DNA from 4 places in the Megalodesulfovibrio paquesii genome. Region 2 is predicted to be linked to each of the others. Evidence: predicted binding sites of a transcription regulator. Region 2 holds the regulator's gene; each other region holds the start of a gene.
The links. Region 2 encodes sigma-54, which starts transcription at its own class of promoters, with help from an activator protein. Its sites were predicted from a motif close to CTGGCACGGNNNNTGCTT; they were not measured.

Region 1: nifH (nitrogenase iron protein) is a predicted target of sigma-54. The motif match lies at 5,981-5,998, and genes of this name have one in related genera.
Region 3: ACYQ00_RS17040 (DVU0150 family protein) is a predicted target of sigma-54. The motif match lies at 2,209-2,226, and genes of this name have one in related genera.
Region 4: ACYQ00_RS06020 (VgrG-related protein) is a predicted target of sigma-54. The motif match lies at 3,475-3,492, and genes of this name have one in related genera.

Annotation. Positions count from the first base shown of each region.
Region 1 covers NZ_BAAIGQ010000006.1:360,121-368,064, reverse strand. Annotated here, with positions in the region: gene ACYQ00_RS14515 (NifB/NifX family molybdenum-iron cluster-binding protein) at 1-1,057, opposite strand, end outside; gene ACYQ00_RS14510 (nitrogenase component 1) at 1,172-2,557, opposite strand; gene nifD (nitrogenase molybdenum-iron protein alpha chain) at 2,586-4,253, opposite strand; gene ACYQ00_RS14500 (P-II family nitrogen regulator) at 4,308-4,688, opposite strand; gene ACYQ00_RS14495 (P-II family nitrogen regulator) at 4,690-5,046, opposite strand; gene nifH (nitrogenase iron protein) at 5,102-5,926, opposite strand; gene ACYQ00_RS14485 (DNA-methyltransferase) at 6,241-7,170, shown strand; gene ACYQ00_RS14480 (hypothetical protein) at 7,178-7,642, opposite strand; gene ACYQ00_RS14475 (helix-turn-helix domain-containing protein) at 7,658-7,885, opposite strand; gene ACYQ00_RS14470 (DUF2975 domain-containing protein) at 7,903-7,944, opposite strand, start outside.
Region 2 covers NZ_BAAIGQ010000005.1:1,006,249-1,014,192, reverse strand. Annotated here, with positions in the region: gene ACYQ00_RS11175 (manganese-dependent inorganic pyrophosphatase) at 1-899, opposite strand, end outside; gene ACYQ00_RS11170 (PTS sugar transporter subunit IIC) at 994-1,713, opposite strand; gene ACYQ00_RS11165 (PTS sugar transporter subunit IIB) at 1,852-2,322, opposite strand; gene ACYQ00_RS11160 (PTS sugar transporter subunit IIA) at 2,334-2,783, opposite strand; gene rapZ (RNase adapter RapZ) at 2,867-3,829, opposite strand; gene ACYQ00_RS11150 (PTS sugar transporter subunit IIA) at 3,826-4,275, opposite strand; gene hpf (ribosome hibernation-promoting factor, HPF/YfiA family) at 4,294-4,854, opposite strand; gene rpoN (RNA polymerase factor sigma-54) at 4,913-6,343, opposite strand; gene ACYQ00_RS11135 (KdsC family phosphatase) at 6,551-7,090, opposite strand; gene pyrG (CTP synthase) at 7,135-7,944, opposite strand, start outside.
Region 3 covers NZ_BAAIGQ010000007.1:131,501-139,444, reverse strand. Annotated here, with positions in the region: gene ACYQ00_RS17045 (sigma 54-interacting transcriptional regulator) at 1-1,888, opposite strand, end outside; gene ACYQ00_RS17040 (DVU0150 family protein) at 2,283-2,579, shown strand; gene ACYQ00_RS17035 (sulfite exporter TauE/SafE family protein) at 2,613-3,668, shown strand; gene ACYQ00_RS17030 (DUF4881 domain-containing protein) at 3,701-4,291, shown strand; gene ACYQ00_RS17025 (hypothetical protein) at 4,373-4,666, shown strand; gene ACYQ00_RS17020 (hypothetical protein) at 4,720-5,178, shown strand; gene ACYQ00_RS17015 (response regulator) at 5,276-5,656, shown strand; gene ACYQ00_RS17010 (hypothetical protein) at 5,698-6,045, opposite strand; gene ACYQ00_RS17005 (PEP/pyruvate-binding domain-containing protein) at 6,157-7,944, shown strand, end outside.
Region 4 covers NZ_BAAIGQ010000004.1:765,644-773,587, forward strand. Annotated here, with positions in the region: gene recQ (DNA helicase RecQ) at 1-454, shown strand, start outside; gene ACYQ00_RS06010 (tautomerase family protein) at 537-917, opposite strand; gene topA (type I DNA topoisomerase) at 1,075-3,348, opposite strand; gene ACYQ00_RS06020 (VgrG-related protein) at 3,646-4,956, shown strand; gene ACYQ00_RS06025 (hypothetical protein) at 5,134-5,649, shown strand; gene ACYQ00_RS06030 (adenylate/guanylate cyclase domain-containing protein) at 5,740-7,005, opposite strand; gene ACYQ00_RS06035 (GNAT family N-acetyltransferase) at 7,130-7,606, opposite strand; gene ACYQ00_RS06040 (HdeA/HdeB family chaperone) at 7,855-7,944, opposite strand, start outside.

The DNA of each region.
Region 1 (7,944 bases), on a different contig from region 2:
TGCAGTCCGCCAGGGTTTCGGCCAGTTCCTTCCAGCGGCTGTCACCGCCGCCCTTGGGCGGGGCCATCCGGGTTTCCTTGAGGGTCACCAGCCCGCCTTCGTTCTGATAGATGAGCAGGCGGCTGGCGTGGCCCAGGTGGGTATCCACCACTTCGCCGTTGCTGGTGGCCACGGCCACCAGGGGGCGCTGGGCATCGGGCATGACGATGGGCCCGGAATTGGCGCCCATGGCCATGATCTTGTTCAGGACGCTGGCGGCGGTCTCCTCGCCGAGCAGGCCTTGCGCATCGGCCCGGCAGTGGGCGCAGCATTCCATGAGGGGCAGATGCGGCCGGGCGGCCTCGCGGGCGGCGTGCATGTGGGCCTTGGTGGCGGCCTGGTGCAGACCCAGGGGCGAGGCCTGTGCCGGATGGAAGGGAACGAGCTCCAGCCCGTCCACATCCAGCTCGGCCAGCCAGGCCGCCACGGCGGCCACATGGGCGTCGTTGACGTCCGGAATCACGGTGCAGATGGCGATGACCTCCAGGCCCAGCTTTTTGCAGGCGAGAATCCCCTCGCGCTGGGCACTGATGAGCAGGGACGCACCTTCCACGCCAAAATGATTGCGCTTGCCGGGCCGCACAAAGTAGTACACCCGGGCGGCAATGGCTGGTTCCACGGCGTTTACAGCCACATAGACCTGCTCCACGCCGGCTTCCCTGAGGGACGCGGCCTGTTCCGCCAGGAGCAGACCATTGGTGGAAACGAATCGCCGCAGGGCGGGATGCGCCTGCCCGACCAGCCGCAGGGTTTCCAGGGTCTTTTCGGCATCGGCCAGGGAATCGCCCGGGCCGGCCACGCCCACGGCGCGGATGTCGTCCTTGCGGGTCAGCACTTCGTCCAGATAGGCCAGGGCCTGGGTGGGGGTGAGCAGCTGGCTGGTGACGTGCGGGCGGGACTGGTTGGCGCAGTCGAAGTTGCGGTCGCAGTATTTGCACTGGATGTTGCAACGAGCGGCCACCGGCAGGTGGAGCCTGCCGCAGAGGTGCTCTGATTCCAGAGGGGCCATGCTTTCCATATGCGTTCCTGCCGCCTCCCGAGGGTGAAGGAAGAAGGAGCGGGACCGCCCTGTGGGCCGGTAACGGGAGGAGCTGCCCGGCCGGGCGGTCCCGCTCTTGAGACGCGAGGGGTCTTAGAACACGAGCTCGAAGGTCTCGACAGGCGCGTCGCGTTCCTTGCGGCTGAGCAGCGCGTCGATCATCTTTTCGATCAGCCGCATGCCGCCGCGGTAGCCGACCGTGGGGAAGTACTGATGGCCCACGCGGTCGATGATGGGGAAGCCATGGCGGATCAGGGGGATGTCCTCGTCACGGGCAATGTACTTGGCGTAGGTGTTGCCGATGATGAGGTCGGGCTTGTCCTGCTTGATCCACTGGTGCAGCAGGAACATATCCCCGTGTTCGCGGACGTTGACCTTGTAGCCGATGTCCTTGGTCAGTTCCTCGATCTTGCCGGTGAACCGCTTGCCTGCCGGGGAGCCGGTGACGATGTGGATGGGCAGCATGTCCAGGGAGACCAGGAATTCCGTCAGGCTGACCAGCTGGTCCGGGTCGCCCACCAGGGCCACCTTCTTGCGGTAGAAGTACTGGTGGTAGTCGGAAATCATGTCCACCAGCTGACCGCGTTCAAACTCGATTTCCTTGGGCACTGCGACGCCGGCGATGACGCGCAGGGCGTCCACGTACGCGTCGGTGTAGTTCAGGCCGATGGGCAGCTCCAGGATGGAACAGGGCACCTTGTATTCGGTGTCCAGGTACCGGGCGCCGTCAGCAGAGGCCCAGAAACCCATGGCGATGGAGCCCTTGGAGTTGGAGCAGTCCTGCAGTTCGGGCACGGTGACGCCGCCGTCAGGGTACATCTTGTATTCGCCGGTGAGCGGGCCGTTGGTCACGCCGGAGGTGTCGGGGATGCAGATGGTCTTCACGCCCATGACGTTGGCCAGGCGCTTGACTTCGGCCATGTCTGCAGGCTCGACGTACCCGGGCAGGATGTTGATCTTGCCGTTGGGCTTGGTCTTGGGCTGGGCCAGACCCTTGATCATGCCCTTGACCATGTTGGCGAAGCCGGTGACATGGGAGCCGACGTACGAGGGCGTGGAGGCGCTGACCACATGCTTGCCGGCCGGGATTTTGCCTTCCTTGTCGGCCTTGTCCACGATCTGGGGCACGTCGTCGCCAATGGTTTCTGACAGACAGGTGGTATGCACGGCGATGACTTCAGGCTCGTACACCGTGAACATGTTCTGGATGGCCGCCAACAGGTTGGACTGGCCGCCAAAGACCGAGGAGCCTTCGGTAAAGGAGCTGGTGGCCGCGCTGATGGGTTCCTTGTAATGCCGGGTCAGCATGGAGCGGTGGTAGGCGCAGCAGCCCTGGGAGCCGTGGGAGTGCGGCAGGCAGCCGTGGATGCCCAGGGAGGCGTACATGGCGCCGATGGGCTGGCAGGTCTTGGCGGGGTTGATGCTCAGCGCCTGCCGTTCCACAGTTTCAACGGGGGTATGACGAAGGAGCTTGGACATGATGCTCTCCTGATATCCTGTAAGGGGCCTACGCGTCGTTCCAGGCGTAGGAGGCCACGAGTTCGGGCTTCTTCTGCCAGGGGGCCTTCATGTAGCCCCAGACCCGGGTGTTCACCAGGCGGTCGATTTCCTGGTAGAAGTTGATGGCGCCCGCGAAGCCGGCATAGGGGCCGCCGGAGTCGTAGCTGTGCAGCTGCTTCATGGGGATGCCCATCTTCTGGATGCTGAACTTTTCCTTGATGCCCGCGCAGAACACGTCCGGGCGGAACTTCTTGACCAGCTCGTCCGCCTCGTACTGGTTCAGGTCGTCAATCACGAGGGATTCGGGCTTCATGTCGGGCATCATGCCGTTGTAATCCTTGAACTCGAAGCCGCAATCTTCCAGGGCCTTCAGCTCTTCGGCCGACTTGCGGGGCTTGTAGAGTTCGGGATCCTGATGCACATCCAGTTCTTCGATGTTCCGGGAGTCGGCATCCACCTTGATGCTGGGGATGACCTTGCGGCCTTCGTAGTCGTCCCGGTGGGCGAACTCGTAGCCGGCCGCCAGGGTGGTCATGCCCATTTCCCCGAACAGGTCCTGGTAATGGTGGGCCCGGGAACCGCCGACAAAGAGCATGGCCGTCTTGCCGGTGGTGCGGGGCTTCACGTCGTTCAGCACGGTTTCCACGGCGGCCATTTCTTCGGCAATAACCTTTTCCACCCGGTCCTTGAGCTCCTGGTCGCCAAAGTATTCAGCGATCTTGCGCAGGCTCTTGCTGGAGCTTTCCGCACCGATGAAGTTCACCTTGATCCAGGGGATGCCGTACTTGATCTCCATCATTTCAGCCACGTAGTTGATGGAACGGTGGCACATGATGCAGTTCAGGTCCGCGGTGTGGGCCCGGGCGAAGTCATCATAGGTGGAGTTGCCGGAGAAGGTGGCGTTGAGGGTGATGCCGCAGCGTTCCAGCAGATCTTCGATGACGAAGGCGTCACCGCCGATGTTGTACTCGCCCAGCATGTTGATGCGGTACTTGCCTTCCACCTCCGTATTGGAGGTCCCCACCACGTGGGTGAAGATCTGGTTGTTGGCAATGTGGTGGCCGGCGGACTGGGACACACCCTTGTACCCTTCGCAGGAGAAGGCGAAGACGTTGATATCGATGCCCTGCTCGTTGAACTCGGCCTTCATGTCCCGGGCCACGGCGTTCACGTCGTCGCCGATCAGGCCCACGGGACAGGTGGCGAACACGGCCATGGCCTTGGGCTTGAAGAGGGCATAGGCCTCGCGGATGGCCGCCTTGAGCTTCTTTTCCCCGCCGAACACGATGTCGTTTTCGTTCATGTCCGTGGAAAAGGCGTACGGCATGTAGTTTTCGCTGGTCTCGGTCTCGGGGCGGGTCTGGTTGCGCCGGGTGAGCCAGGAGTAGAACCCGCAGCCGATGGGCCCGTGGGTGATGTTCACGATGTCGCGCGTGGGGCCCAGAATAACGCCCTTGCACCCGGCGTACGTGCAGCCGCGCATGGTGATGATGCCGGGAATGGTACGGACGTTGGCCTCGATGATCGGGGCGTCTTCACCCTTGAATTCGTTGAGCAGAAACTGCTTGCTCCGCTTGCGGGCCACCTTGGGCGGGTACTTCTTGAGCACCTCTTCCTTGAAGGAGGCCAGGCTCTCGGTGGTGATTTCGACTGGCTTTTTGGACTTGGTCGCCATGATGGTCGTGCTCCCTAATAAAATCTGTTGCGATCCTGGACGGTGCCGGCGGCGTTACATCTCATCGATGGCGTCGTCGCCCTTTTCACCGGTGCGCACGCGGACCGCGTCGCCCATGGGCATGACGAAGATCTTGCCATCGCCAGGCTTGCCGGTGAGGTTCACCTGCATGATGGTCTTGACCACGGTCTCCACCATGTCTTCCGGCACCACCACGGTGAGCACCCGCTTGGGATACAGGCGGCCTTTTTCGCCCAGGAGCGCAGCGGCTTCCTCGCTGCCTTCCTTCACACCATCCAGGAGGTCCTTGGGGACCAGGCCCTTGCCGCGACCCAGAGCCTCCACCGCGAAGAAGGCGCTTACACCGGCCTCCGTCAGGGCGCTCTTGGTCTGGTTCATCATGTTCATGCGGATAACCGCCATGATCTCTTTCATGTTACTTGACCTCCTCCACCACCCCAGGCTTCACTTCCTTGATGCCGGAGGAGACCGTGTACACAGAATCCACAGGGGAGACGAAGATCTTGCCGTCGCCGAAGGCGCCCTTGTCCCCGGTCCGGGCGGCGGCCATGATGGTCTTGATCACGAATTCCACGTCGGACGCGGGCACCACGCACATCAGCAGCGTTTTGGGGATTTCGTCATAGGTGATCTCGCCGATCTTGATGCCGCGCTGCTTGCCGCGGCCAGCGACGTTGAACTTGGTGACGGCGGGAAAGCCGTTGTCGAGCAGCGCAGCGAGGACGTCGTTGACTTTCTCGGGACGAACAATGGCGCGGACCATGCTGAACATTGGAGGTGCTCCTTGGAGGTTGGGATACGGTGGATGAGGTGCGTGCCGGTTCGGCCTAGTTCATGATGCCGTGCGCCACGAGCAGGGCTTCCAGTTCTTCGATGGACAGCGGATCAGGAATGACGAACATCTGGTTCTGGTCGATCTTCTTGGCCAGGGCCCGGTATTCATCGGCCTGGGGATGCTCGGGGGAGAAGTCGATGACGGTTTTGCGCATCAGTTCGGCGCGCTGCACCTGATTGTCACGAGGGACAAAGTGGATCATCTGGGTGCCAAGGCGTTCGGCCAGGGCCAGGATCAGCTTGTCTTCGTTGTCAACCTTACGGCTGTTGCAGATCAGCCCGCCCAGGCGTACGCCACCGGCGTCGGCGTACTTCACAATGCCCTTGCAGATGTTGTTGGCAGCGTACATGGCCATCATTTCGCCGGAAACGACGATGTAGATTTCCTGGGCCTTGCCTTCGCGGATGGGCATGGCGAACCCGCCGCACACCACGTCGCCCAGCACGTCGTAGAACACGTAGTCGAGCTGCTTTTCTTCCTTGAAGGCGCCCAGCTGTTCCAGCAGGTTGATGGAGGTGATGATGCCGCGGCCGGCGCAGCCAACGCCCGGTTCAGGGCCGCCGGATTCGGTGCACAGGGTGCCGGCAAAGCCTTCCAGCACGATATCTTCCAGTTCCACGTCCTCGCCTTCTTCACGCAGGGTGTCGAGCACGGTGCGCTGGCTCAGACCGCCAAGCAGCAAGCGGGTGGAGTCGGCCTTGGGGTCGCAGCCCACCACCATGACCTTTTTGCCCATTTCCGCCAGGCCAGCCACAGTGTTCTGCGTGGTGGTGGATTTGCCGATGCCGCCCTTGCCGTAGATAGCGATCTTCCTCATGACTGTTCCTCCCGTTTTGGATGTCGTTGAGGGGTGATGTCGATGGAGCGAATATGGCATTAAGCGTGCCAAACGCTGATCGGCAAATCAAATTCCATATTTTCAGGATGTTATATTATTGACTACATTTTTGTAGCACCGCTCGCCCGGCGGCACGGCTACCATTTGGTAGAATTGCCACTACCTTTTTGTATTGATAGGTATTTTCAATTGACAGGCAGGCCTTCACCCTGCCGCCGCAAGGGGGCTTCGCCTACCATCAGGGCATGCGCACCACCCTGCCCTGCCCGCTTTTTGCTACGGATTCCGGAAGTATGCACAGCACGGACAGCCTGACTGCCATGCGGATGCTCCCGGATGGTTGTGTGGATCTCATCTGCACGTCGCCCCCCTTCGCCCTGGGCTGCCCCAAGCCCTATGGGAACCCTGCCGAGGACGAGTACCTGCCCTGGTTCCGCCCCTTTGCCGTGGAGATGGCCCGTCTGCTGGCCCCAACCGGTTCGCTGGTGCTGGATGTGGGCGCGGCCTGGCAGCAGGGCCGCCCCTGCCGCAGCCTGTACCCTTACGAGGTGCTGCTCATGTGCTGTCGGGAGTTGGGCCTGCATCTGGCCCAGGAACTGACCTGGTGGAACCCCGCGACCATGGCCGCAGGCTACTGGACGAATCGCAAGAAGGAGCGTCTCAAGGATGCGGCGCACCATGTGTGGTGGCTGGCCAAAAGCCCGCGCCCCAAGGCCGACACCTCACGGGTGCTCTGGCCGTATCGCCCGCACATGCGCCATCTCCTGCGCACTGGTCGGAAGGGGCGCAAGAGCCCCAGCGGGCACGACAACCGTTACTTCCGCCGCGACAATGGCGGCGCCATTCCTCACAATCTCATTGCGCTGGCGCACGAGGGCGGGAGCTCCGCCTACCTGCGGGCCTGCCGGGCGGCAGGCATCCCGCCGCACCCGGCCCGCTTTCCCGAGGCCCTGCCGCGCTTCTTCATCCGCCTGTTGACCGATCCGGGCGATCTGGTGCTGGATCCCTTCGCCGGCTCCTGCACCACGGGGCGGGCCGCGGAGCGCCTGGGCCGACGCTGGCTCTGCCTGGAGCGCGAAGCTGCCTATCTGCAGGGCGGCATCCTGCGCTTCACGGCAGAGCCCACGGCCCACGCCACCCCTCCCCCGCCCCGCAAGCCCTACACCATCTTCCACCCCGAGGCCTCGGCCCGCGGCCCTGGCGACGCGCCCGGCCTGGAGTGAGGCGCCCTCACTTGCCCGTCCCGTTCACGCTCAGCATCCCGGCAGCGCCTTCGTCGGCCAGGGCCTGCAGGGCAAAGGAGAGATCAAGCCGGGAGGTCCCAAGGAGAGCCTTGGTCTGATCCACGTCGCGGATGGATGTCCAGCTCTGGCCATCACCGCTCAGGTACAGGCCCTTGCTGGAGATGCGGACGTAGATATCGCGATGAAAGCGCAGCTGGCCGGTCACCGGGGCCATGGTCACGGCCGGGGTGTTCACTTCCAGCCTGAGCGGCAACTGCTGGCCCTGCTCCAGCAGCAGGACCACGGGGGTATCGCTGGCAAAGGCCCGCTCCACCTCGTGCAAACGCGCCGGATTTGCCTTGAGTTCCGCCAGGGTCAGTTGCCGCGGCCCCTCTGCCTGGGTCTGTCGGCCGACGGTGGCGCAGCCTGCGAGCAGGCCCAGTACGAGACATGACAACATCAGTCGAGACATGACCGCCTCCCGAGGTTATTCCAATGATGAATCATCCTCATCTTCCACATATTCCAACACATCTCCTGGCTGACAGCCCAGGTGCCTGCAGATGGCGTCCAGCGTGGAAAACCGGATGGCTTTTGCCTTGCCGGTTTTCAGAATGGACAGATTCTGCACGCTGATGCCCACGCGCTGGGCCAGTTCGTTGGAGCGCATTTTGCGCCTGGCCAGCATCACATCGAGATTGATACGAATACCCATAGGTTCCCGCGCCATCATTAGATGGTCAGACTGTGATCCGCATGCAGTTCGCGCCCTTC
Region 2 (7,944 bases):
AAGGGAGGCACCACGTCCTTCTTGCGGGAGAGCACGCCGGGGAGCCACAGTTCCTTGTCGGCCTTGGTGCCGAAGGCCTTTTCGACCACGGCAGCGTCGTCAGTGGCGATGAGCATCATGGAGCCTTCCTTGATGATGTCCGTGAGGAGCAGGAAGACGCTGTGGTTGCCCTTTTCGGCCTTGATCTTGATGATTTCTTCAGCCAGGCCGGCGCGATGGGCGTCCAGGATGGCCAGGTCCACCACTTCCAGCTGGCCGATGCCAACCTTCTTGCCGCTCATGTCAAAGTCTTTGTAGTCGCGGAAGACCAGGTCGCGGGCGGGAACGCCGTCCACGGCGGACTTGACCTTGAACATTTCCATGCCCAGGCCCTGCAGGTCGGACACGCCGCAGATCTTGGCCAGTTCTTCACAAGCCTTCTTGTCCGCGTCGGTGCAGGTGGGGGACTTGAAGATCACCGTGTCGGACAGGATGGCGCACAGCAGGGCGCCAGCGATGTTGGCCGGCACTTCGACCTTGAAGAAGTCGTACATGGCCTTGACGATGGTGCCGGTGCAGCCCACGGGCCAGACCCACATTTCCAGGGGGGCGGGGGTGGTCAGGCTGCCGAGCTTGTGGTGGTCCACCACGCCCAGCACTTCGGCCTTGGCGATGTCGTCGGGGAGCTGGGTCAGGTCGGTGGTGTCAACCACGATAACCTTCTGGCCAGCCACGGATTCCACCACTTCGGGAGCCGCGATGCCGAACTTGCCGAGCACGAATTCGGTTTCAGGATTCAGCTTGCCCAGGGCGACGGGCTTGGCGGCCACACCCAGCTTGCTCTTGAGATCCGCCACGGCAATGGCGCTGACGACGGTGTCGGTATCCGGGCTCTTGTGGCCAAACACGAGAACAGACATGTCTCTCCTCCTCACAGGTTGTTGGCGATGCATGCGACGCGGGCCAGGAAGACTTGCCCAAACGTCCAGTGATTTCAAAGGGGTGCAGATTTACTCACAAGGAGTTCGTTCCAATTATCACAAACCAGAGCGACTGACAACCGCCTTCTCCGCACTGGAAGAGCCTCCAGAGCGTAAAAGCAGCCACAAAGGCGAACAAGACGGCATAGGCGCGTTTGTTCCGCAGGGAGAGTGCCCCCCCCAGTGCGGCCGCAAGCCAACAATGTCCCCAGGTTACGGTAAGTTGCATCTCCTTGAACAGCTGCGGGAGTTCCAGCTGTCTCAGGAGCAGTGCAATGAGGAGGAATGTGCCAAAACACACAAACAGGTTCAAGAGCACCAGTTTGCTGACTGCCCGCCAGATCACTGCCCCCGGTGAGGCGACATCAAGCGCGGCGGAAGACGCTCCATGTTCTCCTGCCGGGTGTTCCGGTCCGCCCATTGCGCCGCCTTCGGTCATGGCCCAGCGGAGCATGCGATCGTAATCGGCGTTGAGCGCGGTACGGCGCCAGGCTTCCAGCCGGGCCCCCATCCTTGCAGCCGGGAGGGAGACAGCCAGGGCCAGAGGCAGCTCGGAAGGAGTGGTCATGGAAAAATAGGACATCAGGCCCAGGCACAGCGTGGCGGAAAAGGCGCTGTTGGGCGGAATGTGCGTGCCCGCGGGAATGGCATCCAGCCAGAAGAGCTCAAAAAAAAGGCCCACCCCCAGGGCGGCCGGCATGTCGCCGAACAGCAGCCCCCAGAGGAAGGCAATACACAGGGGCCGCTCAAGAATGCCCAGATTGATGGTGAAGCGGCCCAGCCCGGTCAGGGCAAAAAAAAACTCGTGCCCAGGGCGGCCAGGGGCAGCGAATGATGGGCGAGGGAGGCGACGGTCATGGGCGACATGGGCATCACTTGCATGGTCAGGCCCTCACCAGATGGGTTTGATGGTGACGGGTTCGGTGGGCAGGCAACGGAAATCCAGCTCCACCCCGTGTTGTTCCAGCCAGGCCAGACAGTGGGATTCATCCTCCGACACAGCCACGTGAGCCAACAGCTGGCGCTTGCCCGGAGCATAATGCAGATTGCCGATGTTGACCACCTTGCAACGAAAGCCGTGTTCCATGGCGGTTCGCGCGTCGCTGCAGCCGTTGAACAAGACCAGGGTGTTGGTCATCTCATAATTTCGCGCCAGGCGGGTCATGGCTGCAGGCAGATCCGCCACAGTGACGAACAGGGTCTCGATACTGTGGGGGATGGCCAGGGTCATGATTTCCTGCTGCAGCACGTCGCCGGCCACGGCGTCGTTGCAGACCACCAGCACCTCGCAATCGGTGTGGGGCAGCCACGTTTCGATAACCTGGCCGTGAACCAGGCGGTTGTCGACGCGCACCCAGAACATGGCCGACTCCCTTAACTCCCTTTGACTCGGGCGCGCAAGAGTTCGCCTGCCACGACGATACCCTGCCCGCCTGCCTTCTTGACCTCAACAGCCAGGGCCGCCGGGGCCAGATGGCGTGCGCCAAGGGCTTTGAGCAGCATAGGCAGGTTGACGCCGGTCACCACCTCCAGCTCGCAGATGGGCGGTTCCTGCCCCAGGAGCGAGAGGCTAAGGTTGGTGGGAGTGCCGCCGAACATGTCCGTCAGCAGCAGGACACCCTGCCCTTCGTCGCAACGAATCACGGCGTCTTTAAGCCGGTCCACGATGGCGTCAACGCTTTGGGTGTTATCCACGCACAGAGCGGCGCAGCCGGTTTGGGGGCCGAGGATGAATTCCGCTGCGTGCAGCAAGTGCGCGCCATAGTCTGCGTGGGTCACCACCACCACGCCTGTGCGGGGCTGGGATTGGGAATCGTGTGCCATGCCTCCCCGTCCTTGATTTGTCGGCCTTGCCTGGGGGGTATCGGCCGGGCCTGGGCCACGCCCTGGCAGCGTGGCGGGCGCAGCTAGCCCAGGGCCATGTGCCGGTGTTCCATGGATACCGGATAGCCGGCGGCCTTGAACGTTGCGAAAATCGCTTCCGTAACGGCCACGGAACGGTGCCTGCCGCCAGTGCACCCAATGGCCACGGTGACGCGATACCGCCCCTCGCCGTCGTACAGGGGCATGAGGTAGAGGAGAAATTCCTTGAGCTTGTTCAGGAAGGTCTTTCCAGGATCCTTGCCGAGCACATAGTCCACAATGGCGGGATCCTGCCCTGTCAGCGGACGCAAGGCCTCCACAAAATACGGGTTCGGAAGGAAGCGCAGGTCAAAGACCAGGTCGGCCTCCAGGGGGGGGCCGTATTTGAAGCCAAAGGTGATCAGGTGGATGGAGAGGCCCTTGCCCGTTTGCCCCAGGGCGCCCCATTTGTCCTTGATGACACGCCGCAGATCGTGCACGGAATGGTCGGTGGTGTCCACCACCAGATCGGCCAGATTGCGCAGGGGCAGCAAGGCCTGTTTTTCGAGTGCAATGGCTTCTTCAAGCCCCACACTGCAGCTGCCTTCGCCCTCCTGCGGCTGACCCATCTGGACCAGCTGGACCATGGGGTGCGGGCGGCGGGTGGCGGCATAGCGGCGCATGAGCACCGGAGTGCGTGCCTCAAGAAAGAGGACCTGGGGGGTGGCCCCCAGGTCCTTGATTTCTTGGAGGACGAGTTTCCAGGCGGAGGCGGCGTCGTCGGCCGTGCGCACATCCACCCCCAGGGCCAGCCCCTGGAACTTGCGGCGGGATTCGCCGGCAAAGAGCTGCACCAGCTTGGGAGCCAGACTGGGCGGGATACCGTCCACGGTGAAGAAGCGCAGGTCTTCAAACACGCCCAGGGCCGTGGATTTTCCAGCGCCGGACAGTCCGCAGACCACCATCACCGGAAAGGCGGAGGTGGCCGGGAACAAGCCCGGCGCGGCTGAGGACGCCTCTGCGCTCAAGTTCTCGCCAGCAGTTTCCACAGGCTCTCCTTGTCCGGCGCGCTCAGAAAATCACGCCGGAAGGCATCGTCTTTCAGCAGCCGGGAGATGTGGGCCAGGATGCGCAAATGCATGCCTGCCACCTGTTCCGGCGCCAGCACCAGAAAGAAGATGGAGCAGCGCTTGAGGTCCAGGGCCTCGAAGTCCACGCCTTCCTTGCTGCGACCGACCACAAGGACAATCTTGTCCAGGTCCGCCAGCTTGCCGTGAGGGATGGCAATGCCGTCTCCGATGCCGGTGGTGCCCAGGTATTCGCGTTCCAAAAGCACCTGCAGGGCTTTTTTGGCATCAAAGCCGGGCATGGTCTCCGCCACGGGGGCGATGAGCTCCTGCAGCACAGCCGGCTTGGCCGTGGCGTGCAGGTCGGGCAGCACCAGCCGCGGGTCGAGGAATTCCTCCAGTTTCATACCGCTTGACCAAACTCCCTACATGCCGGGGTCGATGAGGCCGTAGTCGCCATTTTTGCGGCGGTACAGGACATTGACGCGGCTGGTTTCAGCATCCAGGAACACCAGGAACTGTTCCTGGGAGGTTTCGAGCTGCTCGGCAGCTTCTTCCACGTTCATGGGTTTGGGCTGGAAATGATCGGAATCGACGATGCTGCGCTCCCGGCCGCCAGAGGGCGTGGGCGTGAGCTGGAAGACTTCCGTGCGCACGGTGCGGCCATCGAGGGCCACATCGCCACCCTTGCGCTTGTCCTTGCCCTTTTCCCGGTGCTTGCGCATCTGGGCATCCAGTTTGTCCAGCACGAGGTCCACGGTCTGGTACATGTCCTCGCTGGATTCGGAGGCCGAGAGGTGCAGGCCGTCGCCCACAAGCTTCACTTCGGCCATGTGGCGCTGCTTTTCCACGCTCATGGCCACTTGCAGCTCCGCGGAGGCGTCGGTGCGTTCCAGAAATTTGGTGAGTTTTTCGAATCGGCGCTGGGCGTATTGCTTCAGGTGCTCGGACGGTTCGAAATTCTTGAAGGTAAAGGTAATCTGCATAGGCGCTCCCGTGAGGTGCGCCGCCGCGCCGCGTAATGCGTCGGGCGGGGTTTGTGGATCAGAACATTTCCCGTCGCTTGGAGGAGGAGGGAATGTCCAGGGCCATACGGTATTTGGCCACTGTACGGCGAGCGATGTTGACATGCAACGTGTCTTTGAGAATTTCTGCAATGCGCTCGTCAGAAAGCGGGGACTTGGGGTCCTCGGCGTCGATGTGCTTTTTGATAAGCGCTTTAACGCTTTCCGAGCCCACCTGGGTGCCGTCATCCAGCTCCAGGGCGCTGTTGAAGAAGAATTTCAACTCAAAGGTGCCGTGGGGGGTGGCCATGTATTTGCTGGTGGTGATGCGGGAGACCGTGGATTCGTGCATGCCGATATCTTCGGCGATGTCCTTGAGAATCAACGGCTTGAGCTGCGTCACTCCATGCTCGAAGAACTCGCGCTGGTGTTTGACCACGCTTTCCGCCACCTTGAAAAGCGTGCGCTGGCGTTGGTAGAGGCTCTTCATGAGCCACTGGGCCGAACGCATCTTTTCCTGCAGATAATCCCGCTCCTTATCACTGCCGCGGGAGGGCAGGTCGCCATAGGCGCTGGAGAGTTCCAGCCGGGGCAGGCCGTCCTCGTTCAGGAGCACCACCCATTCGTCGCCCAGTTTGTACACAAACACGTCCGGGCTGACGTAACTGGGTTCTCCCGAACCGAAACTGGCGCCGGGCATGGGATCCAGACCCTGGATCACCTCCAGGTACTCACGCAGCTCCTCAAGGGAAATCTTAAATTTGCGCGCCAGCGGCTTGTAGCGTTTCTTTTCCAGATCTTCCAGATGCTCGCGGACCAGCTCCACCAGGATGGGGTCGGTATCCATCTTGTAGAGCTCCAGCTGCAGGAGCAGGCATTCCTGCGGCGTACGGGCGGCCACACCCACGGGGTCCAGCCGCTGGACCTTGTGCAGCACGGCCTCCACCTCATCCACCGTGCCGCTGGTCATGGCGGCCAGCTCTTCAGCCGAGGCCTGCAGATAGCCCGAGGAACCGAGATTGCCGATGATGGCGTCGGCGATTTCCAGCTCACGCGGGGTGGCACCGGAAAGCCGCAGCTGCCACTCCAGGTGCCCTTCCAGGCTGTGGCTGGAGGTGAGCCGGGCCTCAAAGGAGAGGCCGTCTTCGGGGATTTCCACCTCGCGCTGGTTCATCTGCCGCGTGGTGGAGGCAAAATCCCCGATGTAATCCTCCCAGTCCGCACTTTTGAGCATGTCGCGCTCAGTCACGGCGTCGCGCTCCTGGCCGGCGGGACTGGCATCCTGAAAGGAGGGTTCGGGGGCGGTTTCCTGAAGGGACTCTTCCAGGAAGGGGTTTTCCAGCAATTCCTGCTGGACCGTCTCTAGCAGCTCGATCCGGGAGAGCTGCAACAGTTTAATGGCCTGCTGCAGCTGGGGAGTCATCACCAACTGCTGGCTCAGCTTGAGGGACTGTCTGAGTTCCAGGGCCATGTGTCCGTAGTGCTCCGTTCGCTAAAAAATTAACAAGATTGACAAGAAAATGCAGCTGTGTTTCGCAGGCTAACATCCTGGACGGGTTTGAGTAGTGCCACAGAAGCACGCCCCTTGCAAGACGTGGCGGCATGCAATGTTGATTCCAGCGGTGTCAAGCGGAAGTTTAATATTTTTCCCGTTGAATTTGCGCTGGTTGGTCTCTATTCAGACTTGGGGATGCAGAAAAGAGTTTACCGCTGCGCTGAGTTTGCCCTGGGCCTGAAGAATGAACCGGATGGCTTCCCGCGTGGCGGCGTGTCCGCCAGGGAGCCGGCTGGTCCAGAGGGCCAGGCGCCGGCATTCCGCCTGGGAGTTGGGCACGGTCATGGGCAAGCCCACTTTCTCCATGACCGCCAGATCCACCCAGTCATCCCCAAGAAACGCCGCCTGGGGCCAGCCCAGGCCATGCTTGTCCAGCATCAGCTGCAGGGCGCCCACCTTGTGGCGGTGGCCGGGTTGGTAATCCTCCACCCCGAGTTCCTTCATGCGGCGGGCCACCACAGGAGAATCCAGCCCGCTGATGACCGCCACATGGAGCCCCTGGGCCTGGGCAGCCTTGATGCCCAGGCCATCCTGGGCATGGAAGAGCTTGTCCGCCGGGCCGGCTTCCTTGTACAGAAGCCGGCCATCGGTCAGCACGCCGTCCACGTCCAGTACCAGCAAGCGCACATGACGCGCCGCGCCCAACGCCCGGGCGCGGCGGATGGCAGGATTGCCCCGGCCTGCGGGCAACGGGCGGCGGGGCGGCCTCACGCCTGGTTGCTCCTCGTGGCGATACTCCCCTGTAACACCTTGGCAGCCTTGATGAATTCGCGGAACAACGGATGCGGGCGCATGGGGCCGGACTGGAATTCCGGGTGGAACTGGCAGCCCAGGAACCAGGGGTGGTCAGGCAACTCCACAATTTCCACCAGCTGCTTGTCCGGGGACAGGCCGGAGAACACCAGCCCCATCTCCTCGCACATGTCCTTGTAAGTTTGATTGAATTCGTAGCGGTGGCGGTGGCGTTCCTGGATTTCGTCCTTTTTGTACGCCTCGTGGGCCTTGGTGTCCGGGGAAACCACACAGGGATAAGCCCCCAGGCGCATGGTCCCGCCCAGGTCCGTATCCTTGCCCCGGGTTTCCACCTTCTGCGTCCGGTAATCGTACCATTCCTTCATCAGATAGATGACCGGGTGCTGGGTCAGGGGGTTGAATTCCTGGGAATCGGCGTCCAGCTTGAGCACGTTGCGGGCGAATTCAATCACCGCGCATTGCATGCCCAGGCAGATGCCAAAGAAGGGAATCTTGTTTTCGCGAGCGTATTGGATGGCCCGGATCTTCCCGGTGATGCCGCGGTTACCAAAGCCGCCGGGCACGAGGATGCCGTCCAGCCCGGCCAGAATGCTGCCCACGGTTTTGTCGGTCACTTCCTCGGAATTCACATACACCAGATTCACGGCCACGTCGTTGGCAATGCCACCGTGGATGAGCGCTTCATGCAGGCTTTTGTAGGCTTCCTTCAAATCCACATACTTGCCCACAATGCCGATGGAAACCGCGCCAATGGGATGCCCCAG
Region 3 (7,944 bases), on a different contig from region 2:
TATTGGACGCAGCAATCAAACGGACATCAACAGGAATTTCCGCATCACTTCCCAGGGGCTTTATGGTACGAATTGCAATGGCCCGCAAAAGGGATTGCTGGACTTTCTGCGATGCCGCCTGAATTTCGTCAAGAAACAGCACGCCACCATTGGCCTCAAGAAATGCCCCTTTACGGTCTGTTTTGGCACCGGTAAACGCCCCCTTAACATGACCAAAAAGCGTGTCGAGCAGCAAATTCTCATCCAACGCCCCGCAGTTGATACTGATAAATGGCTTTCCGCTCCTGTCTGAAAGCCGGTGCACGGCTTCCGCAGCCAACTGTTTTCCCGTGCCTGTTTCACCCAGAATAAGTACATCCACATTGGCGCGGGCTGCCTTCAGCACTTCGGAACGTAATGCCTCAATACGCAATCCCCGTCCTACAATGCCTGGCACCATACTATCATCAAGCGCCTGCTCCAAATCTGGTGCTTCCTTGGCAAGAGAGATTTCCTCCTTATTGCCTGCAGAAACAATGGCCTGATCTTTGGCGCATAATTCATCCACCTGTGCGTTGACAATATTCACCAAATGATTGACTGCATCGCGTAAAACGCTCGTCTCATACCCTTGAAGCTCAAGCATCAATGGCTGCAGCTTACCCTGAAAGCGCATCGAGCGTACTGCATCGGCCAAGGCATAAAGAGGCTTGGCTGCCTGAGCCCCTGCATAGTATATCACCAAAACGGTGACAGCCATGGCGACCAACATCACTACCAGCAGAGTATCCACATGCTCATACCCTGCGAGCAATGGGAGTCTGCTTCGGTCAAGATAGGCTACACCTCCAATAATTTGTGCAGATGCATTTGATTCTCCTGCGAAATTAACAGGTGTGTACGCCAGAAAATACTCACCGGTAGTTTCTGGCGGTAATTCATTCCCCCTGAGGGTGATCAATCCACTTTGACCATGCATGGTTTCATCAACCATTTTCCAATATGACAAGTGGGTTGCAAAAGGGCGATATGCTCCTGGATGCTCCGGACGGCCAAGGCTCCCGGCCATCCCGGAACGGGCCAAATGGGTGGAAAGTGGAAGATCCAGGCGAGTGTGATCCTCAGATTGAAAGCAAATCCAGCCTTCCGTATCGAAAAAATAGGCAACTCTCATGTTGGGACTGCGCGGAAAAGCTGCAACAGGCGAATCCGGCGAATTGAACAAGGAAAGCGCGTTCCGCAAGTCGCGAACGTCCAACCCGATAAACAAGTATCCTTCGAGTTCGCCTTTAACGTTAGTATATGGCGTTATCAACCGCATTGTAGACAACGAGAGTCTTTTATAGGGATTGTCAGGCACAGAAAATGGATATTCAATTTCCCGCATTGGGGTAATATGAACGGAACCCGGCGAAAGCCCCTTGATATCATTAAACAGGAGCAAAGGACTTCCCCGAATCTCTGAAACCCGATCCCGAGGTACAAGGCTTATGTCTGTACCGTCCGAGACAAACACAATCACATCACGCTCTTCCAAAGGAAGAAATCCAAACTCCGCATAAGCAGCCCCCCGAACTGCAGCGGTATCCTGCAAAAATGTACGCATGGCATCGAGCGTTGGCGTATGGCGCGCCGCCCGCAGCAAGTCTTGTCTGCAAGCGGCTAGATGCTGCTCAAGCGCATGCCCCATGGCAAGATTCAAGACCTGAGTCATACGCTCAACGCCAATGTGTATATAATAATCCGAGATCGAATACCCTCCCCATCCAGTCACGGCAACGATACCCATGATGCTGGGGGCGAGATACAGGAATAGCCGCGTTCGAAACAGCGACGCTCTAAGTTTGGGAAATTGCCCAAGCATGGCTTTTACCCGGACTTCCTGGGCGTCATCACCAAAAAAACCCACGGCAGCCTCCCTATTACAGACTGGTTTTGCTACTCCTATCCAGCAAAGCCGCCTGCGTCAATCAGCCTATGGACTTGCGCGAAATCCGCTGTATCGCAAACGCACCGGAAACACTCCGGCAATTTCTTGCAAGAAAACTCGAGTCTCGACGTTTTCCACACTAGCTTACCCCAATCACATGCTCGACCAACCTTGCTCGAAACTCTCAGACATTGCGTGATATCTTGCTCAAAACCGCCGCACCAACACGAATGTTGATTACAAATTGAAATTATACGATTTTATTTTTCAAGCAAATCAAATTTTCACGCAAATTTCCACTGGCCTCGTTCTTGCTTCATCAGAACCGCGCTTGCGCAATAAATCACGAACACCAAAGCAAGGGAGAGCTGCAATGCGAGGCAAGTTCAAACTCATAGGCTTTATCACTGTCCTGGCGTTACTTCTTATCCCTGCAGTCGCCATGGCTGCGGGCGGCGGCGGGGCCCCTATCGTTATTGTTTCAGACACCAGAGACCTTGAAGGTATTCTGAAGTGGTGGGGCAACCTTTATAACGACAGTCATGCCTACTTCACCATGCTCACATGTGTATTGATTCCTGCTGTTGGCGTCATCTTTGGGGTCATCGCAGACTTGATCATGAGCAACATCGGCATCGACCTGCATTCCAAAGAACTGCCCGGTCATTAAATCGAAATCCCCAAGACTTGAGAGGATACAATCATGGAATGGCTTTTTGTACACATGCCCATCGCCGGTGTGGATATCTTTTGGCCCGGCCTCATCATTCTCGGGTTGGGCGTTGGTATCATCGGTGGGTTCTTTGGCATGGGCGGCGCATGGATGGTGACGCCCGGCCTGAACATTCTCGGGTTTCCCATGGCATTCGCCATCGGTACCGACATTGCCCACATGGCCGGCAAGTCCCTCGTTTCCACCATGCGGCACGGCAAGTTCGGCAACGTTGACTACAAACTTGGCCTGATCATGATCGTCGGTACGGTGGCCGGCTTTGAAGTTGGCGCTCAGATGGTCATGTGGCTGGAGCGCATGGGCAATGTCGAAACCGTCGTCCGATGGCTCTATATTGTTTTATTGACATTCATTGCCTGGATGGTCTTCAGTGACGTATCCAAGGCCAACAAAAGGGCCAAGGAAGCCGCGGCGAAGGGTCTTGAGCATTCCGGTGAGGAACACGGACTGCAGTGGCACAAGGCCCTGCAGAAGATCAAGATTCCGCCGATGATCCATCTCAAGGTCGCCGGCATTTACTGCTCCGCCTGGCTGCCTATTGGCGTCTCCTTCTTCACGGGTTGGCTGGCTGGCATCCTTGGTATCGGCGGTGGCCTTATCCGCATGCCCGCCCTCATTTACCTCCTCGGCTGTCCTACGCATGTTGCCGTTGGCACCGACCTCTTTGAAGTGATGATCTCTGGCGTGTACGGCGCCGGCACGTACACCTTCAAGGGCCGTACCGAGCTTGTGGCCGCCATCATCATGCTCGTTGGCGCCTCTATCGGTGCGCAGGTGGGCGCTGTGGCCACCAAGTACATCAAGGGTACCGGCATCAAGGTTGCCTTTGGTTGCGCTGTAGTGGGCTGCCTCATTTCCGTGTTGCTCAAGCTGCTGGTGAAGTACCTTCCTGCATACAAATTCTATCTCGACTGGAGCGCCACGTTCCTCGTCTTGGGTTTGGTGGCTGCGCTGTCCATTTACATCTTCCTCAAGATGATTGCCGGGGCACGCAAGGAAATCGCGATGAAGAAGAGCCGCGCCTAACCTGCAGTCAAGAGACAATGGAGATACATCCCATGCGAATCAAGACCTTCCTCAGCCGAATCGCCTTGCTGCTGCTCCCGGTCCTTTTGTGGGGCTGCGATTACGGCAATGTCATCCAAGGGCGAGTGGTAGAATTCAATAAGGATTCCGGCATCGTTACTTTCATCAAGGAAGAGTCCCATGACCGGAAAAACCCGCGTTACACGGCGCTGCCCCCTGTGACCATGAGGCTTCCGGCAGATCCCCATGAAGTCGGACCGTTGCCCACTCCTGGAGGGCGTATCGAACTGAATGTGAAGGATAATTTCGTGCTGGTGTACAACCCTGCCAGCAAGAACTTCCGCAAAATCCCCTTCACTCCTGTGGATATCATGGAGAACGTAACCAGGAGTCATCCGATGGTTGCGGAAAAGAAGTTCCCCATCATCGACAAGGAGAAGAATACGGTCCAGATCTTTTCCAGCCGCCAGAAGATTCTTGCAAAGTTCACTGTTGACGCCGAATCCATCAATCTTCCTGAAGATACCTGGATTTCCGGTGACGAAGTGCGCATCTTTTACAAGGAAGAAGGTCAGGCTGCGCGCTTCATGAACATCAGCAAGACGGACATCTACAAGAAGTAACAGTTCGTCTGAGCTTTGCGCCCGGGTTGCTTCCACGCCTGCAGCCCGGGCGCCTACTCTCTCAAGTGCAGGAGCAAAACAATGCAAGACGCAGCAGAACCTCAAGTACATGACTACAAAAAGCTGATATTGGTCGCGATTGCTGATATACTCATTCTTTCAGAGCTTTGTGTGGCCATGTACTACGCCTCTCAATCAGACAACGTCAACTCCACGTTCATGTCCATTTTCTTTGGTGCATGCATTCCAACACTGCTTGCCTTGCTTGTTGCAATATTTATTCTTCGGAAAAGGCGCAATCGTACTTCCGATGTGAATAACCCTGTTGCACTCCATTCTGGCCTGCACGGGGCGCAGCAATCAGTGCATGGATAATGGCTGACTTTCTGGGATATTTACCCTCAGACTGCAATAATAAGGAGTCTGTCATGCTAGGATTAGGTAAACGGCTGGAGGCACTGCATGGTCTTTCACAGCCTGGCAGTGAATCCCAGCAACGCGACTACAAAAGCTGGAGCAAGGGCCTGTTGATAGGATGTTTTGCTGGATTGATGATCATCTGCATTGTTATTGCCTACAGTGCGTTGTCCTTCAGGATAGAGGGTGTTACTGTTTCCACGACTGAATCCATCAACACCATTGAAGCAAAGGCAGACGCCAGGCTGGAGGCCAAGAGCAAGGAATTTTTCGGCCGACTGGAAGGGCAGCTGGCCGCCATGGAGGCCAAGCAGCAAGCACTGCAAACAGCCGCACTGCAGGGCGCCTTAATGGAAATGTCTCTGAAAACTGCAGCGTTGAAGATGCAGGACTACCCTGAGGACATCAAGACATCATTGGCGCAGATTGAAACCATGCTGACCAACCTCAGGCAGCGGGCGGCGCAGTGAGGTTCCCGTTGCAGGCCGACAGTTGATTGTGGGCGGAACCCGAGGCGCGGGCTCCGCCCCCTCCCCCGCCGGCTGAACAGACACCCCGGAGCTCCTCATGGAAATGACGCGCGTTCTTTTAGTTGATGATGAGCAGGACTTTCTGGATCTCATGCAAAAGCGCATGTCCAAGCGCAAGATAGACTTGCATGTGGCCGCCAGTGGCGAAGAGGCGCTGAATTTGGCCCGCTCCAACTGCTACGACGTCGTAGTCCTGGATGTAAAAATGCCTGGAATGGATGGCATTGAAACATTACGCCAATTGCGCACCATCAGTCCTGGCACGCAAGTGATCATGTTGACTGGACATGCCGATGTGGAAACTGCCGTCAAAGGCATGGAGCTTGGCGCCTTTGACTACATGATGAAGCCAATGTCCTTTGATTATTTGCTCATGAAAATTCAAGAGGCCAATTCCATGCGCTCCCTTGGCGGTTAACTGCATGCCAGGTGCTCGTTTACACAGTGCCCGCCAGATGCTCAACATTTCATGGCGGAGCTCATGCTAAGGAGCTTCATATGGCGTTTCTTCGGCACACACTCTCCCAGCTGCTCGGCCTTGGCACTTCCAAGCCCACCCCAGCCGACCTCGACGCGCTTGACGCCCTGCGCAAGGAGTTTCAAAGCCGGTGCCTCCATTTCAAACGACTGCTGCAATCCAATGGAAAAGCCCTGCACGCCATGGCTTTTTTGGAAGAAGCGTTGGATGGAGACCGCACTTTCAATGTACAGACTCTGCGAAGCACATGTGTGGATATTGCCACCAACGTCTTCACCATGATTCGATCTTTGGAAAGTATGCGCCCAGGAACGTATGATGCCCTGCATTGTTCATTCAAACGCATTCAATCTTCCATAGAGGATTCCCTTCGCACGCATACTGCACATGGAGGAGGGCAACTTATCATTCCCTTGCACGAGGCTGGGCAGCAACATGCGTTGGATATTGGCTCCAAGCTGGCCACCCTGGCCCAGGCAGCCAGATCTGTACATGCGGAAATTCCCAGAGGATTCGTCATTACGACGACATCCTTCTATCGTTTTTTGCAACATCATGGGTTGCAAGAGGAAATCAATCGCCGCATTCAGATTGCCGGAGCCTTCACCCTGCCCGAACTCATCGCCCTTTCCTCCACTGTGCAGCACTGCATCATCGAAGCCGACCTGCCCGAAGAGGTGGCCGCTGCCATATTGGAGGCTTATGCCGCCCTGGAGCAGGCCTGCGGCGCTCCGGTAAAGGTGGCCGTGCGCTCCAGTGCGTTGGGTGAGGATGCGCATGGCGCGTCTTTTGCCGGCCAGTACCGCACCGAGCTCAATGTGGACCGCGCCTCGATTCTGGAACAATACAAGGAAATCGTAGCCTCCAAGTATGGCGTCACGGCCATGGCCTACCGCCAGGCCAAGGGGCTTCTGGATGAAGATGTGGCCATGTGCGTGGGATGCCTGGAAATGATCGACGCCGTGGCCAGCGGTGTGGCCTATTCCACCGACCCGCTGGATCCTGATGGTGACGGGGTGCATATCCACAGTGTCCTTGGGCTGCCCAAAGCCGTGGTGGACGGCCAGACTCCGGCGGATCGATTTATCGTTTCCCGCACAACGGGCGAACTGCTCGACGCACACCTTGCCAGCAAGGCGACACGCATCGTGCTGCACCCGGAAGAAGGGATCATTCTTGATCAGACGCCACCCGAGTTGCAGGATCTGCCCAGTCTCACCGCGGAGCAGATCCGGCAGGTGTCCAGGTTGGCGCTTGAGCTGGAACGACACTTCCGCTGCCCGCAGGATGTGGAGTGGGCGTTTGCACCGTCGGGAAAACTGGTGCTCCTGCAGTGCCGTCCACTGGCTGTGCAGGCGCCCTCCCCTGCGGCTGCCCGGGTTGCCGACGAAACGAATGCGGCGCTGGCAGAGCTGGCCGGTCAGGCCATTGCCAGGGGCGGCCAGACGGCCAGCCCCGGTGCGGCGTCGGGCCCTGTGTTTGTGGTGCGTCAGGGCGCGCATCTGCTGCAGTTTCCGGCTGGTGCGGTACTGGTGGTGCAGCAGGCCCTGCCCCGCTGGGCTCCACTGCTGCAGCGGGCCGCGGCCGTGGTCAGCGCCAGCGGCAGTACGGCCGGACACCTGGCCAATGTGGCCCGGGAATTCGGCGTGCCGGCCATTTTTGGCATAGAAGACGCCGTGGATTTGCTGGCCCAGGCTGGGGAAATCACGGTGGACGCCACCCATTGTCTGGTGCTGCCCGGCCGGAACGAAGGCGTGCTCCTGGCCGCCGCCAGTCCGCGCAAAAACACCCTGGTCGGCAGTCCGGCCTATCGCATGCTGGAGCGGGCCGCCTCCCTCATCGTCCCCCTGACCTTTCTGGATCCCGCGGCCGCCACCTTCCACCCCGACTACTGCGCCACCCTGCATGATATCACCCGCTTTTGCCACGAAAAGGCCGTGGACGAGATGTTCCGCGGCCGGGAAGAGTCCGATAGCGAGGCGGGACGGCAGTTCCCCATCGGCCTCAGCAAGCAGCTGGCTCTGGACGGCCGGCCCATGCAGTACTGGGTGGTAGATCTGGATGATGGCCTGCACGCCCCCGTTGCCGGGCCGTACGTTTCCCTGGAAGAGGTCGCCTGCGTGCCCATGCTGGCCTACTGGCGCGGGTTGACGGCCATCCCCTGGGAGGGCCCCCCGGCCGTGGACGCCCGCGGGTTCATGACGGTGATGCTGGAGGCCGCCACCAAT
Region 4 (7,944 bases), on a different contig from region 2:
CATCGCCGAATTCGATGGGCGTCAGGGCCGGCCGGTGGACGTGCAGAGCCTGGAAGAGGCGTTTCCTGATCGGGTCAGCAAACTGCAGGCCGAGGCACTGCCCGTCTCGGCAGTGGCCTCGCTGGAGCAGTTCCGCCAGCTGGGCGAGGCGGAGGCCGTGGCCGAGGCGCGGGGGCTGGCCGTGTCCACCGTGTATGCGCATCTGCTTCTGGCCGTCATGGCCGGGGAGTTGCCGGTCGAGGCCGCGGCAGGGGTGTCGCCGGCGCAATGGACGGCGCTAGAGGGGCGCTTCAAGGAAATCGCCGCCAAGGGCTTCTGGCGCCACGCACCGTATCTGCAGGGGTATCAGGCCGTGCTGGGCGAGGGGACGCGCAAGGAGCGACTGTATTTCATCCACAATGCGTTGCAGCACATCGCATGGCGGAAGGCCCAGGACGAGTCCAGGAACCAATAACAGTTATTCCAGCGGATAAACGCAAAAAAGGGAGCCGGACAGGCTCCCTTTATGTTGCGATTCTGTTGCGATCTGATTGCGATCAGGCGTACTGGGCAATGCCATTGCCAAAGGACCAGTTTTCCTTCTTCACCTCGGTCAGGCCGATCATGATGTCCTGGGGCGAGATGCCCAGGGCGGCGCTGGCGCGTTCGGCAATGGTCTTGTACAGGGCCTGCTTGAGTTCCAGCGCCCGGCCCTCGTTGAGGGTGATGTGGATGATCATCAGCTTGTCGCTGTATTGGATTCCCAGGTATTCCGGGGTGCAAAGGAAGTTCTCTTTGCTGAACTCGCGGATGGTCTGGAAGCGGTCCAGAGGCGGGATGTTGATGGTTTCCACCATGGCCTGATGGACAATATCGCCCAGGGTCTTGCGATATTCGGCGGAAGTGCCTTCCAGCATGGAAATTTGGACGAAGGGCATGCGGCCTCCTTGAAAGATGGGTGCGGATTCCCGAAACTAGCGTGAAGCAGGGGGGAAAGTCCAGGCGCAGCGCATGCGGCTCGCGGAAGCCGGGGCTGCACACGACAGCGCCGCAGGGGGCTGCGGCGCTGGAGAGAGGCTATCAGGGGCGGGTGGCTCAGCCTTCTTCCCCGCCTTCCCCACTCCCGCCGATTTCCCGGGTGTAGCGGCAGCCCTTGTTGGGGCAGGCGATGTGTTCGCCCTTGGCCTTGGTGGTCTTGCGCACCAGCACCGGGGAGTCGCAGAGCGGGCAGGGTTCGGGGATGGGCCAGTCCCAGAGGGCGAAATCGCATTTGGGGAAGGTGTTGCAGGAGTAGAACACCTTGCCGCGTTTGGAGCTTTTTTCCACCAGTTCCCCGGTGCAGCCCTCGCGGGGGCAGCGCACGCCGGTGCTGAAGGGCTCGGCATGCTTGCACTTGGGGTAGTTGGAACAGGCGATGAACCGGCTGCCGGTGCGGGACTTCTTGAGCACCAGATCGTGCCCGCAGTCCGGGCAGGTGCCCACCTTCTGCAGCTGCACGGGGGCGGCCTCCACCACGGTGATCTGCCCGTTTTCATCACGGGTGAAGTTCTTGGTGTTGGAGCAGTCCGGGTAGCCGGTGCAGGCCAGAAATGGCCCGGCCTTGCCGAATTTCACCACCATGGGCTTGCCGCACAGTTCGCAGGTAAGCCCGGTTTCCAGCCCGGCCTTCACACTCTGCATCTGCTTTTCGGCGTCCTTGAGGGTGGCGTAGAAGCCGCCGGTGAACTGCCTGAGCAGGTCCACCCAGTTGGCGTCGCCGTCGGCCACCTGATCCAGACGCTCCTCCATGCCGGCGGTGAAGTCCACGTCCATAAGCTCTTTGAAATGCTCGGCCAAGAGGTCGCTCACGGTCTCGCCAAGATCCGTGGGGGCGAAGAGTTTCTTATCCAGGCGGCAGTAGTCGCGGTCGAGCAGGGTGGAGATGATGGCGGCGTAGGTGGAGGGCCGGCCAATGCCCTTTTCTTCCAGCTCGCGGACCAGCGAGGCTTCGGAAAAGCGCGGCGGCGGCTGGGTGAACTTCTGCTCGCCATTGAGCTTGACCAGGGCCAGGGCCTGACCGGACTCCAGCTTGGGCAACTCCTGGGAGGCGGCGTCGGCCTCGCGGGTCACGGCCAGAAAGCCGGGGAAGAGCAGCCGCTCGCCCTTGGCCTTCCATTCGGTGTTGGCCGCCGTGGTCAGCACGGTGGTGTCCCAGAAGCGGGCCGCGGCCATCTGCGAAGCCACAAAGCGTTCCCAGATGAGCTTGTACAAATGATACTGGTCGCTGGGCAGTTCGCCCTTGAGGGAGTCCGGCCGGATGCTCACGTCAACGGGGCGGATGGCTTCGTGGGCGTCCTGGGCGCTGCCTTTGGTTTTGAAGTAGCGGGGCTGGGGCGGGTAGTAGTCCTGCCCGTAAGCGGCGGTGATGAACTCGCGGGCCGCGGTGCGGGCGTCGTCACTGATGCGCACGCTGTCGGTACGCATGTAGGTGATGAGCGCCATGGTGCCGCGCTCGCCCAGGTCCACGCCCTCGTACAGCCGCTGGGCCGTGCCCATGGTCTTTTTGGCCGGATAGCCCAGCCGCTGGTTGGCGGCCTGCTGCAGGGTGGAGGTGATGAAGGGCGGTGGTGGCGTGCGGGAACGCTCTTTCTCCGTGACGTCGGACACCACAAAGCTGGCGGCCTTGACGGTTTTTTCCAGGGCCTTGGCCTCGTCCTTGGAGCCGATCTTGGCCTTCTTGCCACCGATTTTGGTCAGCTCGGCGATGAACTGGGGCGCGTCAGGAGTTTGACCCGTGGCCAGCAGGGCCTTGAAGACCCAGTACTCCTCGGGCACGAAAGCCCGGCGTTCCTTTTCCCGGTCCACCACCAGCCGCAGGGCCACGCTCTGGACCCGGCCGGCGGAAATGCCACGCTTGACCTTGTTCCACAGCAGCGGGGAAATCTTGTAGCCCACCAGCCGGTCCAAAATGCGCCGGGCCTGTTGGGATTCAAAAAGTTTGGTATTGATTTCGCGTGGATGCTCCAGGGCTTCCTTGACGGCACGCGGGGTGATCTCGTTGAACTGGATGCGCTGGATGTTCGTGTTCTTGCCCTTGATGAGCTCGGCCACGTGATAGGCGATTGCCTCGCCCTCGCGGTCCGGGTCGGGGGCCAGATAGACCTGACGGGACTTGGCGGCCTGGCTTTTCAGCTTGGCCACGACTTTCTCTTTCCCTTCAATGACCTCATATTCAGGGAGAAAGTCCTTGCCTTCATCCACGCCCAGGCGGCGGGAGGGCAGGTCGCGCACATGGCCGACACTGGCCTCCACCTCATAGTTGGAACCCAGGAACTTCTTGATGGTCTTCACCTTGGCCGGTGATTCCACGATGATCAAATCTTTAGCCATGGGCAGGTAGATACGCACAGCCAACACCCTTGGCAAGGGAAGGCTCGCCCTGGTTCCCGGGCCGCACAGTGTTCCTGCAGAGAGTATATGGATGTATCCTCCTTTTATAACACTATTCTTGCTTCCATGGCGTATTCGTTGCTTACTGTGTGCGGAGTCTGCCGGATTATGGGCGAAACGAGGTCTGCGCTGGGGAGGTTCCAGCAAAGCCGCGTGCCCGGACGCCTGAGGCGTGGCGGAGGTGATACCTCATCCGGCTGTATTGACACATGTTTTATTGATTTGGAGGGACGAGTCATGATCCAGAACCTCGCCGCGCTGATGCAGACGAGAACCGGGTCCGCCGGAAATTCGGCGGATGACGCAGGCCTGCGCCGTCGGGTCACTGACGCTGTCTTCTCCAGCGGAGCCCAGAAGTCCTGGGCCGAAAACCAGGCCAGCCGCCAGGGCCTCAATTTTGCCGACAAACTCTTCGGCTACAGCCAGGCCACCACAACCTCCTCAGCCAAGGGCGACGTCATCGACGCCATCAAATCCCCCTCCACCCGGCTGGATCGCAAGGCCCTGACTGTGGTGGCCCAGCTGCAGGAAGAAGTGGGCGATAACAAATTTGCCGTACGCCGCACCGTGCAACGGCCGGACAGTGCGGAACAGCACCCGCCCAAGACGCATATTTCCAGTATTCCCAGGGATGACGCTCCCGCGCCCGCGTCCAGACGCAGCCGGACGCAAAAGCCCGAGCCCGCGCAACAGGCGGCCGGAGCCGGCGATGCCGCTGCCCCCGCCAATCCCCCAACTGCGGACAAGCCCCTGCAGTCGGCCACAGGGGCGGTGCGCGGGGCCATCCAGCGCTCGTATCGCAGCTCCCCCAGCTACGAGGCCCTGGCGCGTGAGCATCGGGAATTGTTGCAACAGAAGATTCAGGGACTGCAGGAAGAAAGCTTTCTGGAAGGCACGGAGGAGGAACAGGAGATCGGCGGGCTGGCCGCACGCTTCGAGTCCGGTCCTGAAGGCATCGCCGCCATCGGCTATGACCGCGTGGGCGGCACCTCATACGGGAAGTATCAGCTTTCCTCGCGCGCCGGCACCATGAGCCGCTTTATCACCTACCTGCGGGAAGAAGAGCCGGAATGGGCCAACAAGCTTTCCGCCAGTGGCAGCGCCAACACCCGCGGCCGTCGCGGCGCCATGCCTGACGCCTGGCGCGAAATTGCCCAGGAGAATCCGGCCCGGTTTGAGGAGCTGCAGGACGACTTCATCATGAAGACCAACTACCACCCCGCCCGGCAGGCCATCCTGGAAGCCACCAAGGTCGATATCGGCGAGTGCTCCCCGGTGTTGCAGGATGTGTTGCATTCCACAGCCGTGCAGCACGGGCCCGGCGGCGCCTCGCGCATCTTCATCAATGCCTTGCAAAAGGTGGGCGCCACCAGTGAGAATGTGGCTGAGGAACAGCTCATCGAACGGGTCTACCAGTCGCGCAAACAGAATTTCGGCTCCTCGTCCTGGCGGGTGCGCCGGGCCGTGACCGCCCGGCTGAGCACGGAAATGGATCTGGCCATCGACCTGCTCAAGCAAGGGGCCATGGTGGCGGACAAGGATGCCTGATTCGGAACTGCCAGAATTTGCGGCAGAAACATACATGCGCCAGCTTTTGCCTGCCAACCTCAGAGGCTGACGATACGAAGATGCGCGTGCAGTGACGTTAAATTGGCAAGGCGTTAGCATATCCCGTATTGAAATATGCCATGCGGAAAATATTGCCGCATGATACCCGGGAGGTGCATGATGTCTGTTGATGGTGTTTCAGCTGGATACGCCACAGGTGCCGCTGCTCAGGCCGCACGAGTCCCAGGGAAGGCCACAGCGGATGCGGCAACGTTTGCAGCATTGCTCAACAGCGCCGTGTCGGAGTCTTGTCAATCTCCTGGCGATGCCGGGGAGTTGGCATCCCCGCAAGCTGCGTCCGGGTTTAATAGCATTATAAGCGGCTATGATATAACGAACATATCCAGAAACGAGTTGCAGGAAATGCTGGGCAGCCTCTACGCCAGTGGGCAGGTGGATTTGCAGACCGTGGCTTTTGGGACCTTTGATCCGTCCCTCGCACCGGGCTGGCAGGACGGAACATCGAGCGCCCACGGCTGGATTTCGAGCAGCAACCCGGATCAGAAATTCAACTTTTTGGCCATGGTTACAACACAGGCAGAGTACAACCGGGCCGAGGGCGACCCGCGGTTCCAGCAGGGATATGATCAGATGGTGACCTTTGCGGAACGGGTCCGCAGGGCCCAATCATAACAGATCCTGGTCAGGATAGCCGCAGGGTCCGTGGAGTCAGCCAGAATTCCCGCATGTTGGCTGACGATCCTCTTTTCGTGGGCATGACACTTAGGAAACGGCCCAGCGGTGGGCCAGGACGCGGACCTGCTCCGGAGGAATCTGCCAGCCTTTGACCGGCACCTGCTGGCCCTTCACCTCTTCGCGCTCCAGGGTCCGGGACCGGGCCTGCAGGGAGGTGAAGAAGGTCTCGTTGCGCTGGCTGAGCTCCCAGGCCACGATCTGGCTGAAGAGCACGCCGTCCACCTCGCATTGTTTCTCCAGGCGGGAGGCCAGGTTGATGGCATCTCCCACAAAGGAGAGCTCCAGCTCGTCTTCGCCAATGTTCAGGACCCAGATGCGGCCGGTGTCGATGCCTACCCGCGTTCCGGTGCGGATGACCTGATTCATGCGTTCAGCCAGCCCGCCGAAGATGACGTCTCCCAGGGCCACCATCTCCACCCCGAACCGGATGGCCCGCTCAAAGGCTTCCTCCTCGGGCTGGGGATAGTTGAAGACGGCCAGCACGGAGTCGCCAATGAACTTGTCCAGCACGCCGCCGTGCTCGCGCAACAGCTCCTTGGCGCGCTTGTAGTAGCGGTACAGGTGCTCGTTGAGCAGTTCCATATCCGCCAGCTTGACCAGGTGCGAAAAGTTCTTGATGTCCGTGAAAACGATGACGGCCTTGTCCAGACTCTGGCCGAAGCGGAAGAACTCCTCCTGGCTCTTGCCGGACCGGGCAAAGGCCGAGGCCACGGGGCCGGGCATCTTGCGCACAATGGCCAGCCGGGCGGCGTTGGCCTCCAGCACGCTTTGTTCCTCATCCCGCAGGATGCGGGACACGCGGGCGCTCTGGGCGGCCCGGGCCGCATGGCTCACGGTGTGGGAGGCCACTTCTTCCGGCGAGAGATGATCCACGAGATCCGCGGTTTTGAGTTTCTCCGCCGCCGCCGCGGAGGCAATGGCCACCGCATCGGACTCGGTCACCCCCAGGTCCCGGGCAAACTGTTCCACCGTCTGCCAGGACAACACCGGGGCGATGCTTCGATAATGCTGATGAAACAGCGCATCCTCATACGGGTTCGGATGGTAGGGCGTCAGCATGATGAAGCGTCGCAACGGCAGGGGCACGGCCTTGAGCTTCTCGGCCATGATGTTGAACATGGCCGTGGGCACGCGGGAGCGGATATCCACGGCCGTGAGCCCGAACTCGGGATCCTCGTACAGGTAATTGATGGAGTTCTGCAGGGTGACGGGCACCTTGCGCAGGCTTCGGCCCATGAGCGACAAAAGCGAGCCCACGGAGCTCTGCAGGGCGACATAAGTGGAAATGGACACGAGCCACGGTCCTGGTTCGGGTGGCGAACCCGCTAAAAATAGCGCAGAGCGGCCAGGGGGGCAAGCGGCCCTGCGGCAAGGCGTCATGTGCCCCGGTCCAGCATACCGCTGGAGCCAGGCCGTGTTATTCCCTGGAGGTGCGGGTACGCTGCAGCTGGATCCGGCGCGGGGTGAAGCCGAAGCGGCCATACCAGTTGAGGGCCCGCTCGTTGCCGGCCACCACGGCCAGGGAGATGGGCGCGGCGCCGTGTTCGTCCAGCCAGTGCAGCGCCTGACGCATGAACTGCTCGCCCAGACCCGCGCCACGGTGTTCGCTGGCCACGAAGATGGAGTCGATCTCCCCGGCGCCAGTGGCCGTAATGCTGCTGATGCAAAAGCCCACGGCCACGTCGTCCACCATGCCCAGCTGCACCAGCAGGCCGCCGCTGGCATGGCCCAGGACTTCGGCTGCCCGGTCGGCAAAGGGCCGGCAGCGGAACCAGTCTGCAAACACCGGAGCCACCTGCGCGTGATGCTCGCAAAGCGCCCGCCACATCGGCTCGATGGCCGGAAGCAATTCCTGCCCGCCGACGCGCACGGCATAGTGCTGTAATTTCAACATGTCTGGCGTGTCCTTTCCTGCGTGCGCAGCAGTGTTCACCGGCAAGGGGTGTCTGCCGCACGCGCGTGCGGGAAAGGGGATAGCCGAAAACCATGCGTTTTGCCAGGACGCGCCCTGGAGGATCCTGCCGGAATTTGCGCCGGGCGGAAAAAAGGGGCACCGCCGGCATGCGCGGCGGTGCCCCTGTACCATGGAATCACTGTATGCTGACCAGATGCTGACCAGGCCGTCCGGCCCGGCGCGCGGTCTTATTCAGAGGCCTCGACGATATCCTGGACAATTTCCATGAGCCGCTTGTCAGGATCGCGCTGGCATTCCGTGCCAATGGTTTCGGCCAG